3 regions of the Arthrobacter methylotrophus genome follow, and region 2 is predicted to be linked to each of the others. Evidence: predicted binding sites of a transcription regulator. Region 2 holds the regulator's gene; each other region holds the start of a gene.
What was found. Region 2 encodes HrcA, which represses chaperone genes, less so after heat shock. Its sites were predicted from a motif close to TTNGCACTCGNNNNNNNCGAGTGCNAA; they were not measured.
Positions count from the first base shown of each region.

Region 1 (10,333 bases), 1.3 Mb from region 2:
GAATCCGGGGTGGCCCTGCCGTATGGGGAGTCGGACATGATCCTCCACCCCCTCACGGTCCTGCCCCGGCATACGAACGGAATGAAGTTTTCCGTTTCCGACGCCGACGGCGAAGTGCTGCATGAAGCAACGTTCTTCTCCGTGGGCGGTGGGTTCATCGTCCGCGAGGGCGAGGAAGACGCAGCCCAGAAGGAACTGGAGGAGTCCAAGAAGGAACTCCCGCTGCCCTTCCGCACCGCCGCCGAACTCATGGGCCGGTGCTCCTCCAAGGGACTCGGCATTTCGGACATCATGTTCATCAACGAACGGGCCTCCCGGAGCGAAGAGGACATCCGCGAAGGACTGCTGCACATCTACTCCGTCATGGTGGCCTGCGTCGAAACGTCGCTGAAGCGCGAAGGGGTGCTGCCCGGCGGACTCAAGGTTCGCCGTCGGGCTCCTGACTGGCACGAACGGCTCCTGAAGGAAACCAAGGACCAGGACCCCGACTATCGGGACCCGAAGTACTGGCAGGAATGGGTGAACCTGATCGCCCTGGCCGTGAACGAGGAAAACGCCTCGGGCGGCCGCGTGGTCACCGCCCCCACGAACGGTGCCGCCGGGATCATCCCCGCAGTGCTGTACTACGCCCTGCACTTCGCCCCCGGCATGGACAAAGCCACGCAGCAGGACCGCGACGAGACGATCGTGAAGTTCCTGCTCGCCGCGGGCGCCGTCGGGGTGCTCTACAAGGAGCAAGCCTCGATCTCCGGTGCCGAAGTCGGCTGCCAAGGCGAGGTCGGCTCGGCGTCCTCGATGGCCGCCGCGGGCTTGGCCGAAGTCATGGGCGGTTCCCCGGGACAAGTGGAGAACGCGGCCGAGATAGCGATGGAACACAATCTGGGCCTGACCTGCGATCCGATCGGCGGGCTCGTGCAGATCCCTTGCATCGAACGAAACGCGATCGCCGCGGCGAAGGCCATCAACGCCGCGAAGATGGCGCTCTGGGGTGACGGCACCCACCGTGTGTCCCTGGACGAGGTTATCGTGACCATGCGCGAAACGGGCAAGGACATGTCCTCCAAATACAAGGAAACCGCCATGGGCGGCCTTGCCGTCAACGTCGTCGAATGCTAGGGGAGTAGCCCGCCGGCCTCTTGATGTTCGGCGCGTCGCGCACTATGTTTGGCGCGTCGGGCACCGGACGGCCAAGCGGGGCCCAACAATGCTGCCGATGCCATGGCTGCGAATACCGACCACAAGCTGTTGCTGCGGCTTGCGGAGAGCGGTGGAATGGGGCGGTAGACGATCATCGGGTCCTCCTTGTTCAGCGGGTTATAACCACTCTCCGCCGCCGGAATAGTTGTGCACTTTGGGGAACCTTTGCCCTGGCTGTGAACCGGAGGGTTCCGGGGCCCCGGGCGGAACAGGCCGTAGCTATCTTGGGAGGCCGATAGACTTGAGACTGAAACGCCTGCGCCGCACACCGGTGCCTGCTGCCTCACGTACGCAACTGATTGGACACGGCCCCCTTGCGAGAATTTACCGCACGCTTTGCCACCGCCGAAGAAATCGAACACTGGGACAAATACGTCACGGCCAATCCCAACGGAGGCAACCTCCTCCAATCCGAGGCGTTCGCAGACGTCAAGCAGCACTTCGGCTGGAAGCCCCTGCACCTCGTTTATGAAACCCCGGACTACAGCAGCTACAACCTGGTCCTGGAGAAGTCCTTTCCGCTGCTCGGCAAGCTCTGGTACCTGATCAAGGGCCCGGACGTTGCCGGCGTCGAGGACATCCCGGGGATCATCAGGGCCAACGCGGAATTCGTGAAGCGGGACAGGCTCGGGGTGTTCGCCGTCAAGATCGAACCGGACATCGTCCTCAGCCCGGAATCGCGGGACGCGATCGAGTACACCGGAGTGGTCAAGACTCCCAACCTGCAGCCGAACGACTCCACCGCCTTGTTGGACATTTCTCCGGAGGAGAACCAGCTTCTGCGTAACCTCCATTCCCGCGGCCGCAACGCCGTCCGGAGGGCCATCCGCGAAGGCGTCGAGGTCCACACCATGGAACCCACGGAAGAGAACTTCCGCTCCATGTATGCCCTCATGACCAACACCGTCGAGGCGAAGTCCCAAGTACGGGTCCGCGAGTTCGGGTACTACCGCCAGTTCTGGACCAATTTCATGGACCGTGGCCAGGGCCGGCTCCTGTTTGTCTTCGAAAACGGTGTTCCTTCGGTGGGGGCCTTCGTCATCAACTACGGCCGAAAGGGCACGTACAAGGACGGCGGATCGCTGCAGAAGCGCTCACAGTACGGCGATTCGCACTTGGTCCAGTGGACGGCCATCAACCAAGTCAAGGAGCTGGGCTGCACGGAGTACGATTTCTGCGGCACTCCGCCAGCGGACCGGCTCAAGGACACCACGCACCCGTTCCACGGCCTCGGTCTGTTCAAGACCAGCTTCAGCAAGACCGTCACCGACTTCGTGGGCTGCTACGACCAGGTCATCAGCCCCCTGAAATACAAGCTCTGGACCGCCGCTGGAGAACGCATCGCCCGGCAGATCTACACCCGCCGGACGGGCCAGCAGTTCTACTAGAATCGCCGCGCGATCTACGGCCGGTGAAAAACACCATACTTGGAGGAATCCCGCTCTTTGGAGGAATACCTGCGTGACTGACCGCCCCGACAATAGGCCCAGCACGGACGGCTTGCCCAAGACGCAGCCGCTCAAGCCATCCCAGGTGCGCCAGAACGTCAACGCCAAACGCATGCTTCGCAGGCTCGTGCAGGGCGAGAACCCGCCCACGGCCCCCTTGAGCATCGTGGACCGACTTGCCGGCAGTCCCTACGCCAACCCCACCATTCATGTGGGCGGGGTTGATGCTTCGGCCCGCAAGACCATTGACTTCGCGTTGCACATGGCCGAATCCATGTTCCGTTACGGGGCCGGTGCCTTGGAAGTCGAGACCAGCATCATTGCGGTCACTGCCGCACTCGGTTTGAAGAACATCGAAGTCGACATCACCAACCAGTCGGTACAGATCAACTATGCGCCCAAGGACCAGACTCCGATCACCCTGCTCCGGGTGGTCCGCTCCTGGACCAACAACTACGCCGGTTTGGCCGAGGTCCACCAGCTCGTGACGGACATCGTGGCCGGAGGAGTGGGCAGGGCGGAGGCCGTGCGCCGCCTGGATGACATTATTCGAAGAAGCAAGCCCTTCCCCCGGTGGATGGTCACCATGGCGTTCGGCGTCTTCTCCGCTGTTTTCGTCGGGGTGCTGGGTGGGGGCCTTGGAGCGTCTGCCTTGGCTTTCGTCTCCAACATGCTCGTCAACCTTGTCGCCAGGCAATTGGGCAAATGGCGCACGCCGGACTTCTTCGTGACAGCGGCCTGTGCCTTCCTGGTGACGTTCATTGCGCTCATGCTGCGCTGGGCCGGGGCGGACATCCCGCCCTCGATCGTGGTCGCGGGCGGCATTCTCCTCTTGTTGCCAACGGGACGGCTCGTCTCTTCGGTGCAAGACGCCATCAACGGATTCCCGGTCACAGCGGCCGGGCGATTCCTGTCCACCATTCTCACCTTCGGTGCGATCGTTGCGGGGATCGCTGTCGCGGTGGTGGTCGGTGATCTGTCCGGCAGCGTCCCGATCGACGTCACGCAAACATTCCCCGAGGCGTATCCATTGTGGGGGCAGGCGATCTTGATCGCCGTCGCAGTGATTGCCATCGGCATCACCGAGCAGACACTGCTCAAACTTCTGCTCCCGACGGCGGCAGTCGGTTTGGTGGGCTACTTCATCTTGTGGGGGGCTGCCAACCTCGGTCTGGGGGATCGTCTCTCGCCTGCGATTTCGGCGGTGGTCATCGGCCTGCTGGCCCGGATGGTGGCGCTCAGGCTTGGAGCTCCGCAACTCGTGGTGGCAGTCCCTGCAGCACTCATCCTGTTGCCTGGTCTGAAGATATTCCGTTCCATGTATGTGTTGACGGTGCAGGAAGCGGACGTCTTGCTGGGCTCGGGTGGCATGCTCAACGCGGGAGCAATCGTGCTGGGTGTGGCAGCGGGAATTGTGTTGGGCGACAACCTCGCCCGGCCGTTGACCAAGGGGCTGGCCAGCAACGAGCGCCGCCGCGTTCGCCGACGCTAGGGCCGCGCTCGACGCCGGTAAGGGCCGCTAGATCTGCCCGATCGGCAGTTTTTTCTCGGCTTGGAAATCGTCCTCGACCCGCCCTTGGGCCCAGTATCCGGAGAGCGACACTTGGGAACGCTCCAGCCCGCGCTGCTTGAAGAAGATATCCCGCAAGCCCTTCATGTAGCCGCGTTCACCGTGTGCAAAAACATCCACCCGGCCCGGCAGCCACTTGGCTTCACCCAAGGCATCGAGCAGGATGTGGCTTGACCCGGCCGGGACTCCCGAGCGCAGGAGCCAGCGCAACTCGAGGCCGTCGGGCGCGGCGATGTCGAGGATGTCAGCCTCGCTGTCGACCTCCAGGAAAGCGACGCCCGTCGCGGTGGGTGGCAGGGATTCGATCGACGCCGCGATGGCCGGCAGTGCGGCGTCGTCGCCCGCGAAAAGGTACCAATCGGCGTCGGGCGCTGGGTTGTAGGCGCCGCCCGGTCCTGTGAAGACCATCGCGTCGCCGGGCCGGGCCGCCATGGCCCAGGGACCTGCAAGGCCCTCATCGCCGTGGACCACAAAGTCGATGGCCAGTTCCTGGGCAGCCTCGTCCACCCAGCGGATGGTGTAGGTGCGCGTGTACGGCCACTGATCGCGCGGCATGGTCTCGCGGATGGCCCAAAGATCCAATGGCAGCTCATAGTCGACGCCCGGCTGCGGGAACACGATCTTCACGTAACGGTCCACGAAGGCGTTGTTCGCGTAACCGGCAAAACCGGGTCCACCTGCAATGATGCGCACCATGTGGGGCGAGAGCTGTTCCGTGCGCAGCACAGTCAGGTTCACTTGGGGGCGGGTATTGCGGGAAGCAGACGACGTCGCGGGCAAAGATGTCATGTAGGCAAGCCTAAGCTAGGGCAACGGTGGAAGTTCCCAGATGACGGGATCTGCGCCTTGCATGCGAAGCAAGGCGTTGGCTCGGCTGAACGGGCGTGAGCCGAAGAAGCCCCGTGATGCCGACAATGGGCTGGGGTGCGCGGAGGTGATCGCGGGGGCGCCGTCAAGAAGCGGTTGCACCGCTTCGGCGTCCTTGCCCCACAAGATCGCGACGAGCGGACTCTGTTGCCCGGCAGTTGTGCGGCGCCGGGCGACGGCGGCAACTGCCGCCGTCGTAATCGCCTCCCAACCTTTGCCCCGGTGCGATCCGGCCGCGCCGGCACCAACGCTCAGGACCCTGTTCAGCAGGAGCACTCCCTGGCCGGTCCAGGCCGAAAGATCGCCGTGGACCCGCGGCGGCAGGCCCAGATCGGACTCCATTTCCCGGTAGATGTTCGCGAGGCTTCGCGGGATGGGCCGGACGTGCCCCGATACCGCGAACGAGAGCCCGACGGCGTGTCCCGGCGTCGGGTAGGGGTCTTGGCCCAGGATCAACACCTTGACGTCGGCAAGCGGCTGCCGGAAAGCGCGGAGGATGTTCGACGCCGCAGGCAACACGTGGGTTCCTCGGGCGGCCTCGCCTGCCACGAAGCTCAGCACCGAACGCAATTCGTTTTCGACGCCGGACAGCGCTTCAGCCCAGTCCGGGGTCATCAAATCTTCCAGGGCTTTTCCCGGGAGTGACCCGAAATCGGGGGAGTGATCCTCTGCTTCAAGTTCAAACAACGCTTCTTCGCCTGACACCCAGCCATTGTCGCTGTCTTGGAGCCCTAGGGGAAAGCGACTCGGCCGGAAAATCGTCCTCCGGGAAGGCGGCGGGGCAAATGACATCGGTGTTATTCGCCCGTTACCATTGGCGGGGGACTTTTTTCAGTCAATGCGTCGAAGGAGTGTGTCGTGGCAGAACCCGCGCGGGAACCCATGGCGTCCGAAGCAACTGGATTGGTGTTCGAAGACCTGTCCACCGGGCTCCGAAGCGACTCGCCGCTAGGCGAGCGTGAGCAGCAGATGCTCGCTTTGGAAAGGCAATGGTGGAAGTACGCCGGCGCCAAGGAGCAGGCCGTCAGGGAGCTCTTCGATCTTTCTGCCACCCATTACTACCAGCTCCTCAACGCCCTCATCGATACCGAGGAAGCTCTGGCACACGATCCTATGCTGGTCAAGAGATTGCGTAGACTACGTATGTCACGTCAGAGGGCCCGCACAGCGCGCCGTCTCGGTTCTGACGCGTAAGGCACCCGCTGATCCCCCAGCAAGCAAGCAGCAAGGACAAGGCTTCACCATGACCAAATTTGCCCGGGATGAATTCGACCGCGTCCCGCAGAGCTCATCTCGCCAGGGTGTCCACCGGCTCGTCGCCTCCGCGTCCCGCCCGGCACTGTGGCCGGTCCTGCTCCTGGGCGGAATTGCGCTGGCCGTAGGCCTCGTCGCTTTCCTGATCCTTCCAAAGCTTGGATTCACTTCGACGACCACGCCGCAAGCAGTTGTCACCGCGGACGTCCCTCAACCAAGCGCCGCGGCGTCGGCTCCCGTCAGCAGCCCGGCCCCGGTATCCAGCCAGCCGAGCCCCAGCGACACCCCGTCCAGTGCTCCGACGCCCACGACGGCGCCGTTGGACAAGACCGCCGCCGTCGCGGTCTACAACGGAACCACCACTGGGGGCCTGGCCGCCCGGGTTGCCGGGGTAGTGCAAGGCGGGGGTTGGCCGTTGTCTACGATCGCAAACTGGGGCGGCATGCCCCAGCAGACCTCTTCGGTTTTCTACAAAGGGCCGGCTCAGAAAGGCAACGCCGAAGCCCTCGGTAAACTGCTGGGCATCGCAAACCTCGTGGACAGCGCCGAATTCCAACAGCCTGTGGTCGTCATTCTGGGCCCAGGCTACAAGTAGCAACTCGGTTACGCCTCAATAACATTGCGACCACCCACACCCAGGGTTGCGCTTCTGCAACGTGACTGTGGTTACAGTAGTTGTGAGCTGGCCCGGAGATCCCGGAAGCCGGCCACTGCTAGTTGAAAGTGTGGGGATCATGGCTTTGGGAACCGTCAAATGGTTCAATGCCGAAAAGGGCTACGGATTCATCACCGTGGATGAGTCCGGTGACGACGTCTTTGTGCATTGGTCCGCTATCCAGATGGATGGCTTCCGTGCGCTCGAAGAAGGACAACGGGTCGACTTCGAGCTCGGCGAGGGCCAGAAGGGCCCCCAGGCAGAAAGCGTGCGGCTTATCTAGTGGGTATTGCGGCAACAAGGCTGTCCTGGCCCTTTGGAGGGCGCCGGTCCCGAGTCATTTCGTTGGTATCGCCTCTTCTTGCAGGCTTTGCGGTCTTGGCCCTCGGGCTGTCCGGATGTTCCGCGTCCGTCGGCAATGCCAGGTTGAGCTCTGTTACTCCGAGCGGCGACGGGGTCCTGCGCATCGGGGTGATTCTGGACAATAGCGGCAGTTCCGCATTCCTCAATGAGTCTGAGCTGGCGGCCGCGAAGCTGGCCGTCAAACAAATCAACGATGCAGGCGGATTCAAGGGCAGTCCCGTCGAATTGCTTCCGGCGTCGGGGGTAAGTGAAGGCAGCAGCGCGGCCGCTTTTAGTGCTGATACGGCGAGCCAGGCCAAGGCATTGCTATCGGCGCACGCCGACGTCGTCGTCGGGCCCACGGACTCCAGCCATGCGCCCGCAGCCATCGACGTTCTGTCTCCCGCCCGGATTCCGCTCATTTCGCCAGCCAACACGGCCTCGGGACTCAGCAGCTACAAGAGTGGCGGCTTCTACTTCCGCACCTCGGCCGCTGACGCCGCCCAAGGCAGCGTCCTGGCGAAGCTTGCCCACGACGCCGGCGCCAAGAGGATTTCCGTCCTCCACGAAGCCGGGGACTACGGTACGCGGGTCTCCGGAGCGGTCGTGGACGCGGCCCGCAGCCTCGGCATGGAAGCCGTGTCCAACGCGGAATTCACGGCAGGGAAAGCAGCTCCCGCCGCGGCGAGCATCAAGTCCGGGTCACCGGACGCCGTCGTCGTGGTTGCCCGTGATGGTGCCCCCGGAGCACTGGCCGAGCTCGTGAACGCGGGCCTGGGCGGTAAGCAGCTGATCTTGAGCGACGGGGCCATCCGTCAATACGGAACCACGCTCGGTGCCGGTGGCCTCGACGGTGCGCGCGGAATTCTTCCCGGCGTCTTCCCGAGCGTTGAGTTCCAGTCCGGATTGACGGGCATCGATCCCAATCTCAAGGACACGACGTACGCTGCCGAAACGTTCGACGCCGTCACTCTCGCGGCGCTTGCCGCTGCAGCCGCGAACGACGACGCCGGGGGCTCGATCGCGGCGTGGCTCACCACTGTGTCCGGCGGGGTGCGTCCGACGTCGGGCGATGCGGCCTCGAAAGAACGCACATCCTGTGCGTCATACAAGGATTGCGTCGAGGTGTTGAAGGGGGCAAAGCTCCCGGATTACGACGGCGAGTCCGGGGCCATCGGATTCGACGTCAATGGGGACGTCACCTCGTCCAACTACATGGTCTTCACCTACGGCGCCGACAACACTGCACGGGTGAGTGGCAAGGAGACGGCATCCCGGACGCCGTGATGGGCTGTGCCCATAGCGAACTATCGTGGCGCGGCGAGGCGTTTCCAGCACTCGCTGCTTGCACTCTCCTCAGGTGAGTGCTAATTATTGATTAGCACTCTCAAGCATTGACTGCTAATTCTCCGTATGGCCCCGGCCGTATGGGTGCTGGTGGCCTTGCTTGGGGATCAAAGAACACCTTGCTGGGGTGAGATCCGGAGCCGGCGGCATACAGAGGCCGAATGTGAAGGATCGTCCGTCGCGGGCACCGCAGTGAAGGCACCTTCTTAACGACTGTCCCGAAAGGACTACCGCCGTTATGGCCAAGATCATTGCATTTGATGAAGAGGCACGCCGCGGTCTCGAGCGGGGTCTGAACATCCTCGCCGACGCCGTCAAGGTCACCCTCGGCCCGCGTGGACGCAACGTCGTCCTCGAAAAGAAGTGGGGCGCTCCCACGATCACCAACGATGGTGTTTCCATCGCCAAGGAGATCGAGCTGGACGATCCTTACGAGAAGATCGGCGCCGAGCTGGTCAAGGAAGTTGCCAAGAAGACTGACGACGTCGCTGGCGACGGTACCACCACCGCAACTGTTCTCGCCCAGGCCCTGGTCAAGGAAGGCCTGCGCAACGTAGCTGCCGGCGCCGACCCGCTGTCCCTCAAGCGCGGCATCGAGAAGGCTGTCGAAGCCGTTATCTCCGAGCTGCTCGCCTCCGCCAAGGAGATCGAGACCAAGGAAGAGATCGCAGCCACGGCTTCCATCTCTGCTGGCGACACCGAAATCGGCAACCTTATCGCCGAGGCCCTCGACAAGGTCGGTAAGGAAGGCGTTATCACGGTCGAGGAGTCCAACACCTTCGGCCTGGAGCTTGAGCTCACCGAAGGCATGCGATTCGACAAGGGCTACATCTCCGCGTACTTCGTCACTGACGCTGAGCGCCAGGAAACGGTCCTCGAAGACCCGTACATCCTGATCGTCAACTCCAAGATCTCCAACGTGAAGGAACTCGTTGCGGTCCTGGAGAAGGTCATGCAGTCCAGCAAGCCGCTGCTGATCATCGCCGAAGACATTGAGGGCGAGGCCCTGGCCACCCTGATCGTCAACAAGATCCGTGGCACCTTCAAGTCCGTTGCCGTCAAGGCTCCGGGCTTCGGCGACCGCCGCAAGGCACAGCTCGCCGACATCGCAATCCTCACCGGTGGCCAGGTCATCGCCGAGGAAGTCGGCCTCAAGCTGGAGAACGCCACCCTCGAACTGCTCGGCAGCGCCCGCAAGGTTGTTGTCACCAAGGACGAGACCACCATCGTTGAGGGTGCCGGCGACGCCGACGCCATTGCCGGTCGTGTGGCGCAGATCCGTGCCGAGATCGAAAACTCCGACTCCGACTACGACCGCGAGAAGCTGCAGGAGCGCCTGGCCAAGCTGGCCGGTGGCGTTGCAGTCATCAAGGCCGGTGCCGCAACCGAAGTCGAGCTGAAGGAACGCAAGCACCGCATCGAGGACGCCGTCCGCAACGCGAAGGCTGCCGTTGAAGAAGGCATCGTCGCTGGTGGTGGCGTTGCCCTCATCCAGGCTGGCGCCAAGGCATTCGCCAACCTGCAGCTCGAAGGCGACGAAGCAACGGGCGCCAACATCGTCCGTGTTGCCATCGATGCCCCGCTGAAGCAGATTGCCTTCAACGCCGGCATGGAGCCGGGCGTTGTGGTGGACAAGGTCCGCGGCCTGCCCGC
Region 1 covers NZ_BAABED010000001.1:3,539,708-3,550,040, reverse strand. Annotated here, with positions in the region: gene ABD884_RS18360 (L-serine ammonia-lyase) at 1-1,116, shown strand, start outside; gene ABD884_RS18355 (hypothetical protein) at 1,113-1,292, opposite strand; gene ABD884_RS18350 (lipid II:glycine glycyltransferase FemX) at 1,512-2,585, shown strand; gene ABD884_RS18345 (threonine/serine exporter family protein) at 2,659-4,137, shown strand; gene ABD884_RS18340 (siderophore-interacting protein) at 4,165-5,004, opposite strand; gene ABD884_RS18335 (uracil-DNA glycosylase) at 5,020-5,787, opposite strand; gene ABD884_RS18330 (DUF3263 domain-containing protein) at 5,941-6,276, shown strand; gene ABD884_RS18325 (LytR C-terminal domain-containing protein) at 6,326-6,931, shown strand; gene ABD884_RS18320 (cold-shock protein) at 7,071-7,274, shown strand; gene ABD884_RS18315 (ABC transporter substrate-binding protein) at 7,337-8,620, shown strand; gene groL (chaperonin GroEL) at 8,919-10,333, shown strand, end outside.
Region 1: a site for HrcA is predicted at 8,678-8,704, ahead of groL (chaperonin GroEL). Genes of this name have one in related genera too.

Region 2 (9,616 bases):
CTGGTGGACGCAGCTCAGGGCATCGAAGCCCAGACGCTGGCAAACCTCTATCTGGCGATGGAAAACAACCTCACCGTCATCCCGGTGCTCAACAAGATTGACCTCCCGGCCGCCCAGCCCGAAAAGTACGCCGCGGAACTCGCCAACCTGATCGGTGGCGATCCCGAAGACGTGCTGCGCGTATCCGGCAAGACCGGGGTCGGAGTGGAGGCCCTCCTGGACAAGATCGTCCGCGATCTGCCGGCTCCTGTAGGGGACCCCAGCGCCCCGGCCCGCGCCATGATCTTCGACTCCGTTTACGACACCTATCGCGGTGTAGTCACCTACGTCCGCGTGGTGGACGGCATGCTGCATCCGCGCGAGCGGATCCAGATGATGTCCACCCGCGCCACCCACGAGCTCCTCGAAATCGGTGTCAGCTCCCCGGAACCCACTCCTTCCAAGGGACTGGGCGTCGGCGAAGTGGGCTACCTGATCACCGGGGTGAAGGACGTCCGCCAGTCGAAGGTCGGCGACACCGTGACCAATCTGGCCAAGCCGGCAGCGGAGTCCCTTGCCGGTTACGCCGACGCGAAGCCCATGGTCTTCTCCGGCTTGTATCCCTTGGACGGCACGGACTATCCGGTGCTGCGGGATGCCCTCGAGAAGCTGATGCTCAATGACGCAGCGCTCGTCTACGAACCGGAGACATCTGCGGCCCTGGGCTTCGGTTTCCGCGTGGGCTTCCTTGGCCTGCTGCACCTGGAAATCACCCGTGAGCGGCTTGAACGGGAGTACAACCTCGACCTTATCTCCACCGCTCCCAACGTTGAGTACGAGGTCACGCTGGAGGACAAGCGGGTCCTCCACGTCACCAACCCGAGCGAATACCCCACCGGCAAGATCGCCGAGGTCCGTGAACCGATGGTGTCCGCCACCATTCTGGCGCCCAACGAATTCGTGGGTGCCATCATGGAGCTGTGCCAGAGCCGCCGCGGCGTCATGGGCGGCATGGATTACCTCTCCGAGGACCGGGTGGAAATCCGGTATCGCCTCCCGCTGGCCGAGATCGTCTTCGACTTCTTCGACATCCTCAAGTCAAAGACCCGCGGCTACGGTTCGCTGGACTGGAAGGCCGACGGCGAGCAGGTTGCCGATCTGGTCAAGGTGGACATCATGCTCCAGGGCGAGCAGGTTGACGCTTTCAGTGCCATCACCCACCGCGACAAGGCGTACGCCTACGGCGTCATGATGACAGGCAAGCTGCGTGAGCTCATTCCCCGCCAGCAGTTCGAAGTGCCCATCCAGGCCGCCATCGGCTCGCGAATCATTGCCCGTGAGAGCATCCGCGCCATCCGCAAGGACGTCCTTGCCAAGTGCTACGGCGGTGACATCACCCGTAAGCGCAAACTTCTGGAAAAGCAGAAGGAAGGCAAGAAGCGCATGAAGATGGTGGGCCGCGTGGAGGTTCCACAGGAAGCGTTCATCGCAGCCCTTACCACCGACGAATCCAAGGACAAGGCCAAGAAGTAATGGGGCTGTTCGCCCGGAACACTCCGGGACCGGAGCGCGTTGAAGAATCGGGCACAGCATGGGCCCCCGGAGGACCCTGTGCCTAGTGTCCTTCCCCTCGGGGATCCGGCACCTGCGGATGGGCTCTTGCCACCGCAGGTGCTCGACGGCGTCGAGTCACGCAAGTTCGGACTGTACGTCCACATACCTTTCTGTGCCGTGCGTTGCGGGTACTGCGATTTCAACACCTACACCGCCACTGAGCTTGGGGGTGGCGCCTCCCAGGACGCCTACGCGTCTACTGCCATTTCGGAAGTGGAGTTCGCCGTCCGGGCCATGGAGGCCTCCGGGCTCCCGCAGCGGCCCCTGAGCACGGTGTTCTTCGGCGGCGGCACACCGACGCTGCTGCCCGCTGAAGATCTGGCACGCATCCTGACGGCCGCCGTCGGGCATTGGGGTCTGGAAACCGGAGCCGAAGTCACCACTGAGGCGAACCCGGACTCGGTGACGCCCGAATCGCTCCAACTGCTCGCAGACTCCGGCTTCACAAGGGTCTCCTTCGGCATGCAGTCGGCGGTCCCGCACGTCCTCAAGGTCCTGGACCGAACCCACACGCCCAGCCGGGTCCCGTTAGTGGTCCAATGGGCGCGCGACGCCGGCTTGGCAGTGAGCCTGGACCTCATCTACGGCACTCCGGGGGAATCGATGGCCGATTGGCAGACCTCCTTGGAGACGGCCCTGTCATACGATCCGGACCACATCAGCGCTTATGCGCTGATTGTGGAAGAAGGCACCAAGCTGGCGGCACAGATCCGGCGCGGAGAAGTTCCCGGCATCGACGACGACGACCACGCCGCCAAGTACGAACTCGCCGATCAGCTGATCAGCGCAGCCGGGCTGGACTGGTACGAGGTCAGCAACTGGTCCAGCACATCCGAACAGGCGTGCAAACACAACCTTGCCTACTGGCGGGGAGACGATTGGTGGGGCATCGGACCCGGCGCGCATTCCCACATGGGCGGCGTCCGCTGGTGGAACGTCAAACACCCCACGGCCTATGCCAACAGGCTCGGTGGCGGAGTGTCGCCCGCCGCTGGACGGGAAACGCTCGACGCCGGAACCCGGGAAGTGGAACGCATCATGCTGGAGGCGCGCCTCGGCACCGGGCTTCAGGTCGATGCCCTCGACAAGGTGGGTCGCCACGCTGTCGCAGGCCTTATTGCGGACGGCCTGGTTGAACCTGCAGCGGCCTTCCAAGGACGGCTTGTCTTGACACTCAAGGGCCGGCGACTGGCTGACGCCGTGGTCCGGCGTATCCTTCCGGAGTAGCTATTTGATCCAGCGGAGGTTGAAGCGGTAGCGGTGCGGTTGCCCGTGGTTGACCCGGATGCCGGCGGACACCGAGAAACACGTCAGCGCCACCCAGATCGCCGTGGCAAGGACAGCGAACAGGTTTCCCACTGCCGGGAGCAAGACCAGGATGTTGGCGAGCACTGCAGCAACCGTTGGAGGCAAGGTGAAGTTCAGCGCTTCCTTGGATTCCTGTGCCGTGAACGGGCCGCGTTCGCGGAAGATCAGGTAGATCAGCAGCGAAGGCACGCAGCCAAGGATCCCGCCGAAATGCGCCAGCGTGGCCCATTGACGGTCTTCCGCGGCTGTTAGGGGCAGCGCGTTGGCAGGAACGCCGTGGTACTGGGATCGGCCAGAGGCGCCGTCCTGTTCGTCAGGAGCGTTGTCTGCCACAGTTTCTTCCTTCAAGTAACAATCGGTGAAGTGTTGCTGTCCCAGAATACTTGCTCGGCGTGTGATCACGGGACCAAGTATCTGACCTGGGGGCGGATATATCGCGTATACCGCGCCTGAGCGGGTTGTGAAGCGAGCGCTGTCCGAAAGGAATCGTCACGGCATGGTGAGGAAATCAATAACTTCTTCGACGCGCCCGAGCAACGATGCCTCCAAGTCCGCATAGCTGTGGACGGCCCCGAGAAGTTTCTGCCAGCCAAGGCCGATGTCCTCGGCCGTCTCGTGGGGCCAGCCGAACGACTTCAGGATGCCGGTCTTCCAATCGGTGCCGCGGGCGATAGTCGGCCATTGTTCGATCCCGAGGACCTTGGGGCGGATGGCCTGCCAGACGTCTACGTAGGGGTGCCCCACGATCAGGACGTTTCCTGCCGCGCCGGGCACCGTCATGGCGTCGGCAGCAATCCGTGATTCCTTCGAATCCCGCACCAGGTGGTCCACGAGGATCCCGAGCCTGCGGCCCGGCCCGGGGGAGAATTCGGCGATAGCGGCCTTGAGATCGTCCACCCCATGCAAAGGCTCGACGACGATGCCCTCGACCCGAAGATCGTCTCCCCAGACCTTCTCCACCAGTTCGGCGTCGTGTTTGCCTTCCACCCAGATCCGGCTTGCCTTGGCGACCCGGGCTCGCTGGTCCGCCACGCGGACGGATCCCGACGCGGTCCTGCCTGGTTGAACCGCACCCTTTCCGGCTGCCGCACGGGGCGCGGGCGGCAGGAGTTTGACTGCTTGCCCATCCAACAGAAACCCGAAGCCCAGCCGGAACGATTTGTTTTTCCCTCGTCGGTCCTCCAGCACCACAATGTGCATGCCGCCGGACTTTTCGACCCTGGTCACGGCCCCGACCCAACCGGATTGCACATCTTCGAGAACCATCCCGCGTTCGACCGGCACCTCGGGCAGCTGCTTCTTGGCGGGCGAGGAGAGATCTTGCGGGCCCCAATTGTCGTAAGACACAGTCTTCACACCACTTTGCGCTAGGAGGATCGATGACGTCCTGGCGATTCCGCAGGACCGCGCGGGAATCATGTTCGCCGCGAGCGGTACCAATGCTAACAACGGGGTGGCTCATACTAGACTTGTTAGCACTTGGGCATGTTGAGTGCTAATTGTTGTTGAGGGCCGGTTAAGGGCCAATCGTTGAAGAACCGGCTGTTGAATGGAGGTGGGCAGTGAGCGAACCACGCAAGCTCGAAGTGTTGCGCGCCATCGTGGAGGACTACGTTCACTCCCGCGAGCCCGTCGGATCCAAAGCCTTGGTCGAGCGGCACCATTTGGGTGTGTCGAGTGCCACCATCCGCAACGACATGGCCCTTTTGGAAGAAGAAGGCCTCATCGCCGCACCGCACACGAGCGCCGGCCGCATCCCGACGGATAAGGGCTACCGCCTGTTCGTCGACCGCATTTCCGAGGTGAAGCCGCTTTCTGCTGCTGAGCGCCGGGCCATCCACTCTTTGCTGGAAGGGCCGGACGACGTCGAGGACATCCTTGAGCGCACCGTCCGCCTGCTCTCGCAGCTGACCAACCAGGTCGCCGTCGTCCAGTACCCGCACGTGAGCCGCGCACGGGTGCGGCACATTGAGTTCGTCCTTCTGGCGCCCCGACAGGTCTTAGTGGTATTGATCGCAGACACCGGCAAAGTGGAACAGGGAGTTGTCCACGCCGGAGCGGATGCCAGCGATGAGGACATCATGGCCTTGCGCGCGCGTTTCCTCGGGAGCATTGCCGGTTCCCAGCTTGATCTGATGACGCAGGTCCTGCCTTCGGTCGTTGCCCTGTGTCCACCGGCGCTCCGGGGGCTTGCGGGCGTCCTTGCCCACGGCCTGGAAAGGCTTGCCGACAGAAGCAGGGACGAACGGATGGTCATGGCCGGCACGGCGAACCTGGCCCGCTCCAACGTGGATTTCCCGCTGAGTATCGGCCCTGTCCTCGAAGCGCTCGAGGAGCAAGTGGTCATGTTGCGACTGCTGTCGGACATGGCTGAGGACCCCCGGGGAGTCACCGTGAGCATCGGTCGCGAGAATCCCTACGACGGTCTCTCCGAAGCCTCAGTGGTTGCCACCGGCTACGGTCCCGGAAGCAGCGCGAAGATCGGCATTCTTGGGCCAACCCGGATGGACTACCCCAACACCATGGCGGCCGTTCGCGCCGTCGCACGCTACCTTTCCCGCATTCTGGGCGGATGACGGCCTCGGCTGGAAACCTCCTGGCAAGATACGCTGTGTAACAGTAAAACAAGGAAGAGATACCGACTTTGAGCAGTCACTACGACGTTCTGGGCGTCTCGCCGGAAGCAACCGGCGAGGAGATCAAGAAGGCCTACCGCAAGCTCGCCCGCAAGCTGCACCCCGATGTAAACCCCGGGGCAGGTGCGGCCGAGGAGTTCAAGGCCGTCACCCACGCCTACGAGGTCCTCTCCGACCCCCAGAAGCGCCGCGTCTATGACGCTACGGGCAACGAGAACGGGACCGACAACGGTTTCGGCGGAGGGTACGCAGGCCAAGGATTCGCCTTCCAAGACATTTTCGACACCTTCTTCGGCGGAGGAGGCGGCGGCATGCAAGGACCCGCGTCGCGCATGCGCCGCGGCCAGGATGCCCTGATCAGCGTCCGTATCGATTTGCGGGAGGCCGTCTTCGGCGTCAACAAGAAGCTTGAGGTCGATACCGCGGTCATCTGTCCCACGTGCGAGGGCTCATGCTGCCGTGCGGGCACCCACCCCGAGCGTTGCGACATCTGCGGTGGCTCGGGTCAGGTCCAGCGGGCTGTGCGTTCCATCCTCGGCCAAGTCATGACCGCCGCACCGTGTGGCTCATGCGAGGGCTTCGGCTCCATCATCAAGGACCCTTGCAATGAGTGCAACGGCCAGGGCCGCATCCGCAGCCGCCGTTCGCTGACCGTCAAAGTGCCAGGCGGCGTGGCCACCGGAACACGCATCCAGTTGTCGTCGCAAGGCGAAGCGGGCCCCGCCGGTGGCCCTCCCGGCGACCTCTACGTGGAGATTCGGGTCAACAACGATCCCACTTACGTGCGTGAAGGCGACGATCTGCACGCAACCCTGAGCGTCCCCATGACAGCCGCCGCACTCGGTACTGAGCTGCAGCTTGACACTTTTGACGGACCCCAGGAGATCGACGTCAAGTCCGGCACACAGTCCGGCGAGGTCATTACCCTGCGCGGGCTGGGCGTCACCCATCTCCGCGGCTACGGGCGCGGAGACCTCAAGGTGCACCTGCACGTTGAGACGCCCGGCAAGCTCGACCCCGCACAGGAAGATTTGTTGCGCCAACTCGCCAAAATGCGCGGAGAGCAGTTCACCGAGGGCAAGCTCGTGGCCAGCGGTGGCATGTTCGCGAAACTGCGGGACAAGCTCGGTAACCTGTAGCGGTGAGCAACCCCGTATTCTTCACAGCAGCCGGAACGCTGGACGGGCTCGGGCGTGGCGATGTTTTCGTACTCGAAGGAGCCGAAGCAAGGCACGCTGTTACCGTCAAGCGACTGGAGATCGGTGAAGCAGTTGACATTGCCGACGGCGTCGGCAAACGGCTGACGGGAACCGTGACTGAATCGGGCCAGGGAACCCTCACGGTTCTTGCCTCGGATGTGGTGGAGGAACAGCAGCCGAGGGTGCGGCTTGTGCTGGTCCAGGCCCTCGCCAAGGGCGATCGCGACGAGCTCGCCGTCGAGACGGCAACGGAACTCGGGATCGACGCGGTCGTGCCCTGGCAGGCAGAACGCTCCATCGTCCGTTGGAAGGGCGACCGGGCAGCCAAAGCCCACGCGAAGTGGCAATCCGTGGCCACCGCGGCCGCCAAACAAGCGCGGCGAGCGTGGATTCCGGAAGTGCGTGCCGCCGTCGACGGTTCCGGCTTGATTTCGGCTGTCGCCGCCGCGGATCTGGCGATCATCCTCCACGAGGACGCAAAGCGCCCCCTGCGGGACGTGCTGGAGACGTGGCAGGAGCACCTTCCTGACACGGACGACGACGCCGGACGGGAAGTCCTGCTCATTGTTGGCCCGGAGGGTGGTATTTCGCCGCGCGAAGTGACCAAGCTCAGCGACGTCGGCGCCGTCACCGCTCTCTTGGGGCACCACGTCCTTCGCTCATCGACGGCAGGACCGGCCGCCGTCGTGCTCGCCAGTGACATACTCGGGCGCTGGTAGCCAAGACTCTCTGTGAGGATTGGGGAGGTGAGGATTGGGGAGGCGCTGGCCGCGTACCGGAATCAGCGGACGTTGAAGGAGCGGGTATCCGTAGCGATATCCGCGTCGTTGGGTCCCACTAGGGAAACACGCAACTCATAGCGGCCCGTTCCGAGCCCCACAGTGAGGGTGAAAACTCCGCCCTGTCCTGCCACGGTGGAGGCGGTGGTCTGACCGGCCAGATAGGATGTTTTCTCGCCGTTGGAGTTCTCGCGAAGGATCTGCCAGTGCAGTTTCTTTGAGGGGTCGGTGCTGCGCCCGTTGAACTTCACCGGACCGGCAGGCAAGGTCAGATCCTCTTGCGGGTCGATGATCCAGACGGGAGCCACCATGGCAGCGTCGCGGACCATCGCGTCTCCGAGTTTCACTTGTCCGAACGCCAGATAGTCCGTGTGCCCGTCCACCAAGATGGCCACCTTGATTTGCTGACCGGAATCGATCAGTCCCGAACTCGCCGCAGCAGCGGTTGCGGTGTAGACGAGTTGTTGGACCGCCCGCTGCGCCATGCCGGGGTCGAGGTTGGAATTGAACGCGTCGCGGGAAACATCTACGGTGACCACGTTCTTGCCGGAAATCGACGTTGCCAAGCTGCTTGGATTCTGCCACGGCGTGAAGAAGTCGTGGTCCAGCGGCTTCTGGGACATCATGATCCGCAGGGCCGTGGTGATGGGGTTCTCGTTGCCCGGGTTGTCGCGGAATTCGCGATACAGGAACGTGTCCTGGTCGCTCCGTCCAATCCAATACACCGGAATCTTGTTTGAGGCCTGGGTTGTTTCTAGCGGAGCGTTATTGTCCGGGGCAGCCTGCAGGCTGGCAGGCGGACTCGGGAGCGGCGTTGTCGATCCCTGTTCCGTGCGATCGGCGACGCACGCCGAAAGGGACAAGGCAGCCGTCAGCGAGGCCACAAGCACGGCGGATCGAATCCGGGTGCGTGTGCCCTGTGAAATGCCGGCTGGCCTGGTGATGGTGGATTCCTGCTCGTGTTCGGCCGCTGCAGTGCGGAGGAGTCATGCGCCCGATGGCGGGCACAGGGGCATTTTTGCCCATTAATCAGCTTGTCATAGAGTGACCGGCGCTGACCGGCGATTCGATGCCCCGGAGGGCAACTGCAATCCGATTGATACGAGGTCGATGCGGAGTTGATACCAAAAACGGCAAGGTCCGGCTGTTCGACGCTGTGCTCGATACTCGCTGGCATCACCTCGGACACCGGCTGGCGTAGGATTGAAAGCAATCCGAGGCCCGCGATCCTGCGCCCATCCAGCGAACGGACATCGGAGCAAAATCGATGGACATGACCAAGCCGGAGGAGCACAGGCCACAAGGCCAGCACTATGACAGAATCATTGAACGGGCGGCCCAGGGCCAGCAGCGTAGACACAGGTCCGGCCGAGTTCCCACACTCTGTCCCGGGTGCCCGGACGGAAGTTGTTGTCTTCGACGACTCTGATCAGATGGTTCAGACCCTTGGTAGCCATGACGAGGCGCTGCGCTACATTGAAGCCCAGTTCCCCGGCGTCGATTTTCATGTCCGTGGCAACGAGCTCTCTTTCAGCGGGCCGGCCAGCGATGTCCCCAGGATCATGCGCCTGCTTGAAGAAGTCCGCGGCCTGGTGAGCAAGGGGACGGTTATCACCCCGGACGTGCTTCAGCAGCTCGTTTCCTTGTTGCGCAGCCAGTCCCTGCAAAACCCCGTGGAAGTCCTGACCCACAATATTCTTTCCAGCCGCGGACGCACCATTCGGCCCAAGACGCTGAACCAGAAGAACTATGTCGACGCCATTGACGACAACACAGTGATCTTCGGGATTGGCCCTGCCGGCACCGGTAAGACGTACTTGGCAATGGCCAAGGCAGTTCAGGCACTGCAGCTTAAGGAAGTCAGCCGCATCATCCTGACCAGGCCAGCCGTCGAGGCGGGGGAGCGTCTCGGCTTCCTGCCCGGAACACTGAGCGACAAGATCGATCCGTATCTGCGTCCTTTGTACGACGCCCTGCACGACATGATGGACCCGGAATCGATCCCGCGCCTCATGGCGGCCGGGACAATTGAGGTCGCGCCGCTTGCCTACATGCGCGGCCGCACGCTCAACGACGCGTTCATCATCCTCGATGAAGCCCA
Region 2 covers NZ_BAABED010000001.1:2,269,093-2,278,708, forward strand. Annotated here, with positions in the region: gene lepA (translation elongation factor 4) at 1-1,512, shown strand, start outside; gene hemW (radical SAM family heme chaperone HemW) at 1,591-2,820, shown strand; gene ABD884_RS12040 (DUF4870 domain-containing protein) at 2,821-3,234, opposite strand; gene ABD884_RS12045 (DUF3097 domain-containing protein) at 3,391-4,248, opposite strand; gene hrcA (heat-inducible transcriptional repressor HrcA) at 4,464-5,477, shown strand; gene dnaJ (molecular chaperone DnaJ) at 5,546-6,676, shown strand; gene ABD884_RS12060 (16S rRNA (uracil(1498)-N(3))-methyltransferase) at 6,679-7,455, shown strand; gene ABD884_RS12065 (GerMN domain-containing protein) at 7,518-8,405, opposite strand; gene ABD884_RS12070 (PhoH family protein) at 8,829-9,616, shown strand, end outside.

Region 3 (10,333 bases), 1.5 Mb from region 2:
TTTCGGTGCTGGACCGCCTTGGGAGTGTGAGCGCGACCGCCAAGGAGCTCGGATTCAACCTGATGACGTGCTACCAGTGGGTCCACAAATCCCGGCTCCCTGGGCAGGTCCCCCGGAATCGGGTGCCCGGGCAGAGGAAATACACGCCCGCGCAGAAGGAAGAGTTCTTCCTTGTGTTCGACCGCCTCAAGAGCACGACGCAGGCAGCACGGGAACTCGGACTGAGCCCCGACACGTGCGCCGGCTGGGTGCGCAACGCCGGGCTGAAAAGCCACGGCAAAACGGGGACGGGTCCTCACCCGGGCCGGGATGAGTACTTCCGGCTGCGCAAGACCGGCATGAGCCGGCGGAAAGCTGCCGCAGCAGTCGGGATCCATCTCCGGACCGCCCAAGAGTGGGACCACGGAATCCGCAAGTCCGGCGGCCGACGCATTTACCCGGATGGCCGAATCGTCGACTACAAACGTGGTGTGACCACCCTGACCCCTCCCGCCGGCACGACCGGAACGACCCAGGTCCTCCTACCGGTATCGGCACTGGAGAAGGCCATCGATCCGCGATACCTGACCGTGCAGGAGCGGGAGATGATCCGGGACCTGCACGCCGCGGGCACTTCGATCAGGGCCATCGCCCATGCGCTTGGCCGCTCGCCTTCAACGATCAGCCGCGAGCTGGGCCGAAATACCGATCCCCGGCTGGGATACCTGCCCCACGGGGCGCACCGGAAGGCCGCTGCCCGGCGGGCGCGGCCCAAGACGGCCAAGCTCGCTGTAGAGGGTCCGCTGCGGCGCTATGTGAAGGACAAACTGCTCCTACGCTGGTCTCCGGAGCAGATCAGCCACACGCTGGTCGAAGAGTTCCCCGACAACCCGGAGATGCGCGTGAGCCCAGAGACGATCTACCAAGCCCTCTATGTCCAGGCCAGAGGCGGACTCAAACGCGAGATACAGGTAGCGCTGCGCACCGGCCGGACCCGCCGCAAGCCGCACCGCACCGGCGAGCAGCGCACCCCCCGGTTCGTGGACCCGATGATCATGATCTCCGAGCGCCCGCCCGAGATCGAGGACCGCGCCGTGCCAGGCCACTGGGAAGGGGACCTCATCACCGGCGCCTACAACCAGTCAGCGATCGCGACCCTGGTCGAACGCACCACCCGCTACGTCATGCTCGTCCACCTCCCGGGCGACCACACCGCCGAAACCGTCCGCGACGGCCTCATCGCCACCATGAACACCCTGCCGGCGCACCTGCGGGGCTCCCTGACCTGGGACCAAGGCGCCGAAATGGCCGGACACAAATCCTTCAGCCTCGCCACGGACATGAATGTCTACTTCTGCGACCCCGCCAGCCCCTGGCAACGGGGCACGAACGAAAACACCAACGGTCTGCTGCGCCAATACTTCCCCAAAGGCACCGACCTGTCCGTCTACGGCCCCGAAGACCTCGAACACGTCGCGCAGGAACTCAACGGACGCCCACGCAAAACGCTCGGCTGGAATACTCCAGCCGAGCGTTTGCGTGATTTACTACTAACCACCTAACCAACAGGTGTTGCAACTGTGAGAGTTGTTTGTAGCTGGTCTGGGACTGGCTGGCAGGATAGGTACCGGCCGTTCCGCCCCGTGGAGGTGACTCATGTTGCGACTGACCCTCAGGGTGTCATTGGGTCGACTTGTCCGTCCACAGGTGGGTGGCCGGTACCCGTCCGGCCCACCTCGGTAGCTTAATCAGAAGATTGTCCACCCCTCGGGGCGTGACCCATCACAGTGCTGTTCCGACGTGATTCCTACCCGGACTGGTGCCGGCCTATAACGGCCACCACCCGAGTCCATCACAAAGGAAAAGTACGGTGACCGCCTTGTCTATCGTCGCGCATTCTCACCCATTTGTCGTGGGTGTCGACACTCACGCCCGCAACCACGTCTACGCCATCCTCGACGCCACCAACGGCGCGCTGCTGGATACGCAGTCATTCCCGACTACCGCAGCTGGCATCAACCGGGCTATCAAATGGGTGGCACGCCGCACCAACGCCGACGCCGATACCCTGTGGGTGATCGAAGGCGCTGCGTCCTACGGGGCGATCCTCGCGGGCACCGTGGCAACCCATGGATTCCCAGTCGCCGAGGCGCCGCGCATGGATGCCAAGAAGCGCCGTGGTGTGGGCAAGTCCGATGCTCTGGACGCCCACCAGATGGCCATGGCCGTTCTGCCTCTGCCGGCGGACAAGCTGCGCCGACCACGCCTTCACGACGGGGTCCGCCAGGGCGTGCGGATCCTGGTCACGGCCAGGGGATCCATGAGCAAGGACCGGACCCGGTCGGTCAACGCCCTCAACGCCCTGATGCGCGGCAACGACCTGGGCATCGATGCCCGCCAAAAGCTCACAGGCGCCCAGATCACGGAGGTCTCAAAGTGGCGTTCCCGCGAGGAAGAGCTCTCCCTGTCCATCGCCCGTGCCGAGGCCGTGCGGTTGGCCAGACATGTCCTGGCGCTGGATGAGCAACTCACGGCCAACGAGAACCAGCTGGACGACCTCGTGAAGGTCAGCGAGGCCGCACCGTTGCTGGAAGAGACGGGGTTCAGGGCGATCAGCGCCGCGAAGTGCCTCGCCGCGTGGTCACACAAGGGCCGGGTCCGCAACGAGGCAGCATTTGCCTCCTTGGCCGGGGTAAACCCGATCCCCGCGTCCTCCGGGAACACTGTCCGGCACAGGTTGAACCGGGGCGGTGACCGGTCCCTGAACAGTGCCTTGCACATGGTCGCGATCGTCAGGATGACCCATGACGGCGAAACCCGCGAGTACGTGGAGAAGCGACGCGCCGAGGGTCGTACGGACAAGGAAATTCGTCGTTGCATCAAACGCTACCTGGCGCGCCGCATCTACCGCGCGCTCAGCGCCGCGGCAATAGCGATGAACGCGGCTTGACAGACATAGAAGAGTCGACCCCTAGAATCCAAGCCGCAGGTGGGAGGGCCTTCACGGTGGAGCTAAGGAGATTCGAACTCCTGACCTCTTCGATGCGAACGAAGCGCTCTACCAACTGAGCTATAGCCCCTGGTCAATCGTTTGTTACCAGTGCCCCTAGGCTACAAACTATCTTCGTGCTTTGCCAAACCAAGACTCGAACGTGTCGGTCCCTGTCCGTTGGCTCGAGGCCAAATTGAGCCCGTTCCGAAGATATTTGCCCATTGACCCGGGCAACGGAAGCTCCACGATCCATCCGGGATGCCCCGTCAGCTTCCGCCAGGTTTCGGCGAGTTCGCGCATGCTCCGGATGTCCGGTCCGCCGATGGTTCGCGTCCGGTGCCGCTCTGCGGAGGTCTCCCCCAGTGCCTCCGCCAGCAACTCGGCGGCCACATCACTCGGCGAAATTGTTTGGAAGCGCGCGCCCCTGAAGACAGGAATCAGGCGAATTTTCGCTCCCGCCTGGAAGACGGCCGTCACGAGGCTGTGGAACTGGGTGGCCCGCACAACCACGGTCTCGAGCGCCGACCGTTCGTATACCCGCTCCTTGTCGGCTTTGGAGACATAGAAGGCTGCGTTGCTCTTGTCGCAGTTGATGATCGAGAGGAGGACCGCCTTGCGGACCCCGGCGCGCGTGGCCGCGGCGAGCAGCTGCGCGCCGCCGTCGGCGAAATTCTTGCGCGCCTTGCCGGTCTGCCCCTCGAGGCAATCAATCACGACGTCGGCCCCCTGGAGAGCTTCCGCCAACCCGGTGCTTGTGGTGACGTCCGCCTGAAAGTAGCGGGCGCCGTCGTGATGGGCTGGCGACGTGCCCGACGGCGGGCGGCGACTCAGCACCGTCACGTCAAGTCCGGCGTCGAGCGCCAACCGGACGACTTCACGGCCCACTTGTCCCGTGCCACCGGCTACGCAGACGGTGGTCACAGGAAGCTATGCCCGGCGGCGTTGCAGGACGTCGTCAAGATTGCTGAGGGCGCTCTGGGGCTTGCTGTGCTGCGCCTGGACCGGCCCCTGGATCGAGGGGTTCGCGGACGGCGCGCCGGACTGCTTCAACGTCGGCTTGCCCAACGGCTTGGGAGCCTCAGGCAAATCGAGCGGTTCCGGTGCTGGCCGCGTCGCCTTAGCGGCGTCAACGTAAGTTGGCTTGGGAACATCGACCGGCTGCCATTCGGATTCCTTGGACTCTTCGGTAAACCGGACCGTATGGTCGCCAGCGGCAACAGCAACGTTGAGCGCTGCCTGACGAAGCTCGACGGCGGTCAATCGCTTCGCGTCGCGCGCTTCGGCTTCCGCGTCGAAAATCTTGGTCTGCGGGAGGTCCGCCGCCTTTGTGCTGACGCGGGGAGCCTCAACCACTGGACCCATTGCGTTGCGGAAGGCTGTGTTCATCTTCGCCCTGCGGTCCCTGATGGCCAGACGGCGAAGCAGGAAGACGGCGCCAACGGTGCCGACGAGGGAGACCAACGGCAGCCAACCCGAAACCAGGCCCAGAAGGCGCAGGACGCCCGAAACGGCCGCCGTGAGCAGCAAGAGAAGACCTGCGAGGGCAAGGGCGCAGCGCCCGTATCTTATTTTGAAAACCACGGCGTCCGTTGCAGCATCACGCCGTTCACCGGAGCCGGCCGACTTCCTGGGCAATGCGGTTGCGGTGCTCTGCATGGTTTCCATTGCTTTCTCCTGCCGAGGGGCGATTGACAGAACCACCCCGGCTTGCGGTTCGTGAGCGACTTTTTCACTGTCATCTACTGGAACGTCGGCCGCTAGTTGGATGTGCTGGCGGCGATTTCGCAGTATGTATGGCGCAACCCAAACGATCCACAGCGCAACAGCAACCACCAGTATCACCGAGCTGCTGAGAGGGAAGTCCACATTCAAAACCGTAGAAGCAAATACGCGGGCGCCACCGCATTGCGCGCGGTGTGTCGTCGGAGAGTCGGCAAATCAATAGACTTATGACCCCCATTCAGTCAGATGGACTAGTTGCTTGCTCGTCCAAGCCACACAGCGAGCAAGCCACCGGGGATTTCCTCGGAGGTCAGCGCAAAACTTCGATGGTCCGCCCATGCCCCATTGATGTGGAGGAAACGCTCACGACGGCCCTCGTCACGGAATCCAAGCTTTTCGACAACGCGGAGGCTCGGCCCGTTTTCCGGCCTGATGTTGATCTCCATCCGATGCAAGCCAAGAGCTTCGAAGCAATGGTCAGTCGCCATGGCAACTGCGGTGGGAGCGATCCCATGGCCGGCGCGGGCTTGGTCTACCCAATACCCAAGGGTGGCCGTCATGGCCGATCCCCACATGATCGAGGAGACCGTCAACTGCCCTACGATCCTGGGCTCACGGAATCCTGGGGTACGCTCCGCGATCACGAACGGAAGGGCACTCGCCTGCCGCGCTTGGGCGTTAAGGGACGCCACCATCTGCCGATAATTCGGCAGATTGCCGCCGGGGGCCGGGTTTGACGCTTCCCAAGGGGCAAGCCAGTCACTGTTGCGCGAGCGGACCTCGGTCCATTCCTTCTTGTCCCGGTAATGAATGGGACGCAGGATGAGGTCGCCACATTCAAGCGTCACCGGCCAGATGGCCGCCCCCCACACAGTGAGCTACTTGCTGAGGCCGGCGGCAAAGCCCGGCAGCCACTCACGCAGGCCGGGTCCGAGGTCTTCGCTGTCGCACGCAAGCTGGACGCAGGCTTTGAGGTAGCTGAGTTTGTCTCCGGTATCGTACCGGCGGCCACGGAAGACGACTCCATAGACGCCGCTACCTTCGCCGTCTCCGGCGGCCAGGACCTGGAGGGCATCGGTCAGTTGAATCTCTCCCCCACGGCCCGGCTCGGTCTTCTCGAGAACGTCGAATACCGAGGGATGGAGCACGTAGCGACCAATCACGGCCAGGTTCGACGGAGCTTCATCTGCGGCCGGCTTTTCGACAAGTTGCTTGATGCGGACGTAGCCATCCTCGCCGATATCCTCGACGTCCGCGCAGCCATAGGCGCTGATCTGGGAGGGCTCGACTTCAATGAGGGCGACGACTGATCCCCCGGTCTTGTGCTGGACTTCGATCATGTCGCTGAGGAGCGTGTCCCGGGCGTCGATGAGGTCGTCACCGAGAAGAACCGCAAATGGTTCGTATCCAACGTGCTGCTTTGCACGCAACACCGCGTGCCCCAGCCCCTTGGGATCGCCCTGGCGGAGATAGTGAATGTCCCCGAGGTTGCTGGTAGCCTGCACCGAGTCCAGCTTGGTGGTGTCGCCCTTGGCCTCCAAGGTCGCCTCCAACGCCGGCACACGGTCGAAGTGATCCTCCAACGCACGCTTGTTGCGGCCCGTGATCATGAGGATGTCATTGAGGCCTACGCTCACGGCTTCTTCGACAACATATTGGATGGCCGGCTTGTCGACTACCGGGAGCATCTCCTTGGGCATGGCTTTTGTGGCAGGCAGAAACCTGGTGCCGAGCCCGGCAACGGGAATAACAGCCTTGCGGACGGCGCAGTTTTTGGAAGTCACCGGACTAATCTAACGGAAGGAACTGGACATTGGGCAGAAGGATGCACTGTTGGACGAAAGAGCACCGGACGTACCTTCAGCATCCTAGGAGCCGGACAGCAGGAAGAACTGGAGCAAAAAGGTGACTTTGAAAGACGACATCCGCCGGGAAAACCGCAACCGGCGGCTAACCCTGACGGGCCAACAACGAGCTGACGCAGGAGCCGGGATCGCCCGCTATGGCCTCTCTTGGGCGGATGCCGTCGCCCAAGGCGAACGCGCGACTTTTGCGGCCTATGTCGGGGTCGCCGCAGAACCCCCGACAATGCCTTTGCTTGCGGCACTCCATGCCGCTGGCCACCGGGTCCTTCTTCCTGTCTGTGAACCGGAACGGCGCCTGAGCTGGGTGTATTGGACACCGGAGACGGTTTTTGTTCGTTCAAGGTATGCCCCCATTGATGAGCCGGTGGGCGAACGGTTCGATAGTGACGTCGTCAAGGATGTGAAAGGAATCTTCCTCCCGGCTACTGCGATTGACGAGGGTGGCAACCGCATCGGCCAAGGCGGCGGATACTACGACCGGCTCCTGGACAAGCTCGACGCCGACAGGCAGCGTCCGCCGGCTGTCGCCGTCGTCTATGACCACGAAGTCCTACCCGCGGGCGCCATCCCGGCAGAACCGTTCGATAAGCCCGTGACAGCGGCGCTCACCCCCCGGGGAATCGTCCAGCTATCTCCAGCCGGCTGACCGTGCTTCGGCGATTTGGCTGCTCCCCCACAGTCTCTGGTTCTGGTAGAGACCCCTCCGACGGATGATAGAATTAGCACTCAGGCCCTGGGACTGCTAATGGACGGAGCAATCCACCTTGGCGGCGCAGGACCTGTAGTTCGTCCCGGAGGAGGATCACCAGTGCCCACATATGCTTATGCCTGCAAAGACTGCGGCCATGCCTTTGACATCGTTCAGGCTTTCACGGACAGTTCCCTGTCTGACTGCCCCGAATGCCAAGGACCGCTGCGCAAGAAATTCAACAGCGTGGGCGTCGTCTTCAAGGGATCGGGCTTCTACCGCACGGACTCCCGGGACTCCAAGGGAAGCACCGTTTCTGCTGCGCCGGCCGCACCCGCGGCATCCCCGGCTCCGGCATCGGCTTCTGCTGCCGCCGCGAGCTGACCCCGGGCCGCCGGTTTTCCACATAGCTCAACTAGGCTCTGCCACGGGAGCATGGCTGCGGTTAGCGTGGCGGCATGCCAGCAAAGCCGTTCGTCACCCAAGACCCCCGTTCTACGGGATCTACTTCGGTTCCAAGCAATAGACCTTTCGCCCGCACTGCGAAACGCCGCCCTCGTCGTGGTGTTCCGGCTGTTCCCTTCGGGCCGGTCTGGCATCGCGGCGCTCCCCCGGGATATTCCATCTCCCGCCGGCTTGGCAGCTGGCTGAACCGCAACCGACGTCTCATGGTGGCCCTCCTGCTGTGCATCGCCGCCGGAATGGCAGTCCATCAACTCACTCCTGCCACGGAAGAGCGGGTCACGGTCCTAGCCGCCGCCCGGGATCTTCCGGCCGGATCCGGTTTGGTCGATTCCGACCTCGTCCCCCTCGAAGTTCTTCCCGGTGGAGCTCCGTCCGGTGCGCTCACTTCCAGTACTGGATATACGGGAAAACAGCTGGCCTCACCCCTCCAGAAAGGGCAGATCCCCACTGACGCCCAAATCCTAGGTCCGGGCCTGCTGACCGGCACCGATCCGGCGGCCGCGGCCGTTCCACTGCGCATGGCCGATCCCGCTTCAATTCAGCTGGTCTCGCCCGGACAATTGGTCAACGTTGTACTCACCGCCGCGGACGGACTCGGAGGCCCCGGCAAGAAATCCGAACTCCTGGCCGCGGCAGTCCCGGTCTTGTGGACCTCCGCACAGGGAGGCAAGGCCAGTCAGTGGCTAGGCACCAAGGAGTCGGACGGCCTCGTGGTTGTCGCAGCGAACCCGCAGCAGGCGGAAATCCTCGCCGGAGCCTCCACCCGCGGGAAACTCTTCTTCGTGTTGGTCAATCGTGATGGCCACCACTAGGGCGACCACCGTAGGATTGCCAAGATCATCGCGGGACCGTCAGCCCCAGTGTGGAGGCCTTTGCTCCTTCAGCCAGGCGTCATGATCATATCCAGGATCATCACCCCAGCGGCGTGGATCATCCTCGGCGGCCTTCTTCGGCAAAATGCCTTCTGCCGCCGGTTTCCGCTCCGTTGTGGCTTCCAATTCTGTTTTCTCCCGCTTGTCCAACTCCGTGTCGGATTCCGCCACATCCGCACCGGTCTCCGGCGTTTGCCTAGCTGGAGTGTCTTTGCTTTCCGGCATTGCGATTTCCTAAGGGGCAGCCAGTCCCGAATCGGGGCCGTGCGTTTCGCCAAGCCTGGCCCGGGCCGGCTCCGCCTGATGATCCAGTTCCAATTGTTCAACATCCATGTCCAGGAAGCCATCCTGGACATCAGGGTACGGGGGCGCCACCGGCTTCTCCAGCCCAAGGTATGCCCCGATGCGGTCCGCGCAGGACGAGGGGTCCGTGAAGACCTCGATGGTCCACAGAGACATATACCGCCAACCGAGGCGTTCCAGGAGCTGGGGCCGGAGCCTGCTGCGTTCCCTGACACTCATGCGGCGGTATCGCTCCGTGCCGTCCGATTCGATGGCCACCGGGGTGGGCATTTCGCTGTCGTCACGCCCAATAGCGTGCACGGGATCGGCCGCGGCAGCGATGTCCAGGACCCCGTCATAGTGGTGCCACACACGAGCCCCACGGGCACGGAGCCGCTCGCCCAGATCTGCCACCAACGGATCCTCACCGAGGGCTTGCTCGCTGGCAGCAGCCCTGGTGGCAGGTGTCCCCAGATCCGAGTTCCCCGACAATTCACGGTCAAGGAGTTCATGGAATTCGACGGCTCCATGAGCCAATCTGTCCAGGTCCAGATCCTCCGGACGGAAGCAGCTCAGAACGTGCAGCGATCTCCGCGAGCGGGTCATTGCCAAGGCAAACTTGTTGCGGCCGCCTTCAACGGACAGGGGGCCGAAACTGTGCAGCGCCCGGCCATGCGGAGTCCGGCCAAAGCCCAGGGAGAAGATGACGTGGTCGCGGACCAGCCCTTGGGCACGCTCCAAATCAACCACCCGGAAGGATTCCGAACCGGCGTTGAAGAAACCCGACAACAGCGGATAGTTGGGCAACTGCAGCCTAATGGCCTCGCCGATCCTTGCGGCATGCCTCAGGCTCGCCGTGACCACTGCCAGCGAGGTCCGGGGCCGGAGCCTGGCGTGTTCAAAAACCAGATCAACCACGCGGTTCACCTCGGCAGCAACGGATTCAACGCCTTCGTGGTCCGAACCTGGCAAGCCGGTGCCGTCCGGAATGTACTCAACTACCACCGAGCGGTCCAGCCCTGTGACCGATTGGCCATCCGGAAGCCGACGCAAGCCACCATCGTAGTAGTTCTTGCTCAGTTGCAGCACGAGATCTTCATCCACTGCGCGATACACCCAGTTCAACTGCCGCGTGGGCAGGACCCGGGCCAGGGCACTGAAAGCGCTGTCGACTATGTCCTGGCTCATGCCACCCGCCGTGGGAGGCTCCACCGCCACACTGAACGTCCGGGCATTGGCGACGTTCGCGTCGCCGAAGGCAACCACTTGCTGGGCTCGGGCTATGGCAGGCAGCACAGCGTGCAGGGACGTGCCCTCGGCATCAAGAATCACCACCGCGTCGAATTTCTGCTCGGCCGGCAAAAGGCTCGTCAGCAGGTACGGGCTGATTGACCACACGGGAACCAGCCGCGTGACAAGGTCTGGCGCTTGGGCGCTGAGCGCCGACAGGGTAACGCGACCATCCTTG
Region 3 covers NZ_BAABED010000001.1:744,276-754,608, reverse strand. Annotated here, with positions in the region: gene ABD884_RS03780 (IS30 family transposase) at 339-1,541, shown strand; gene ABD884_RS03775 (IS110 family RNA-guided transposase) at 1,850-2,929, shown strand; tRNA gene ABD884_RS03770 (tRNA-Ala) at 2,987-3,059, opposite strand; gene ABD884_RS03765 (SDR family oxidoreductase) at 3,098-3,892, opposite strand; gene ABD884_RS03760 (hypothetical protein) at 3,899-4,837, opposite strand; gene ABD884_RS03755 (GNAT family N-acetyltransferase) at 4,945-5,565, opposite strand; gene galU (UTP--glucose-1-phosphate uridylyltransferase GalU) at 5,572-6,477, opposite strand; gene ABD884_RS03745 (5-formyltetrahydrofolate cyclo-ligase) at 6,599-7,204, shown strand; gene ABD884_RS03740 (FmdB family zinc ribbon protein) at 7,367-7,630, shown strand; gene cpaB (Flp pilus assembly protein CpaB) at 7,705-8,523, shown strand; gene ABD884_RS26150 (hypothetical protein) at 8,563-8,808, opposite strand; gene ABD884_RS03730 (AAA family ATPase) at 8,818-10,333, opposite strand, start outside.
Region 3: a site for HrcA is predicted at 7,278-7,304, ahead of ABD884_RS03740 (FmdB family zinc ribbon protein). Genes of this name have one in related genera too.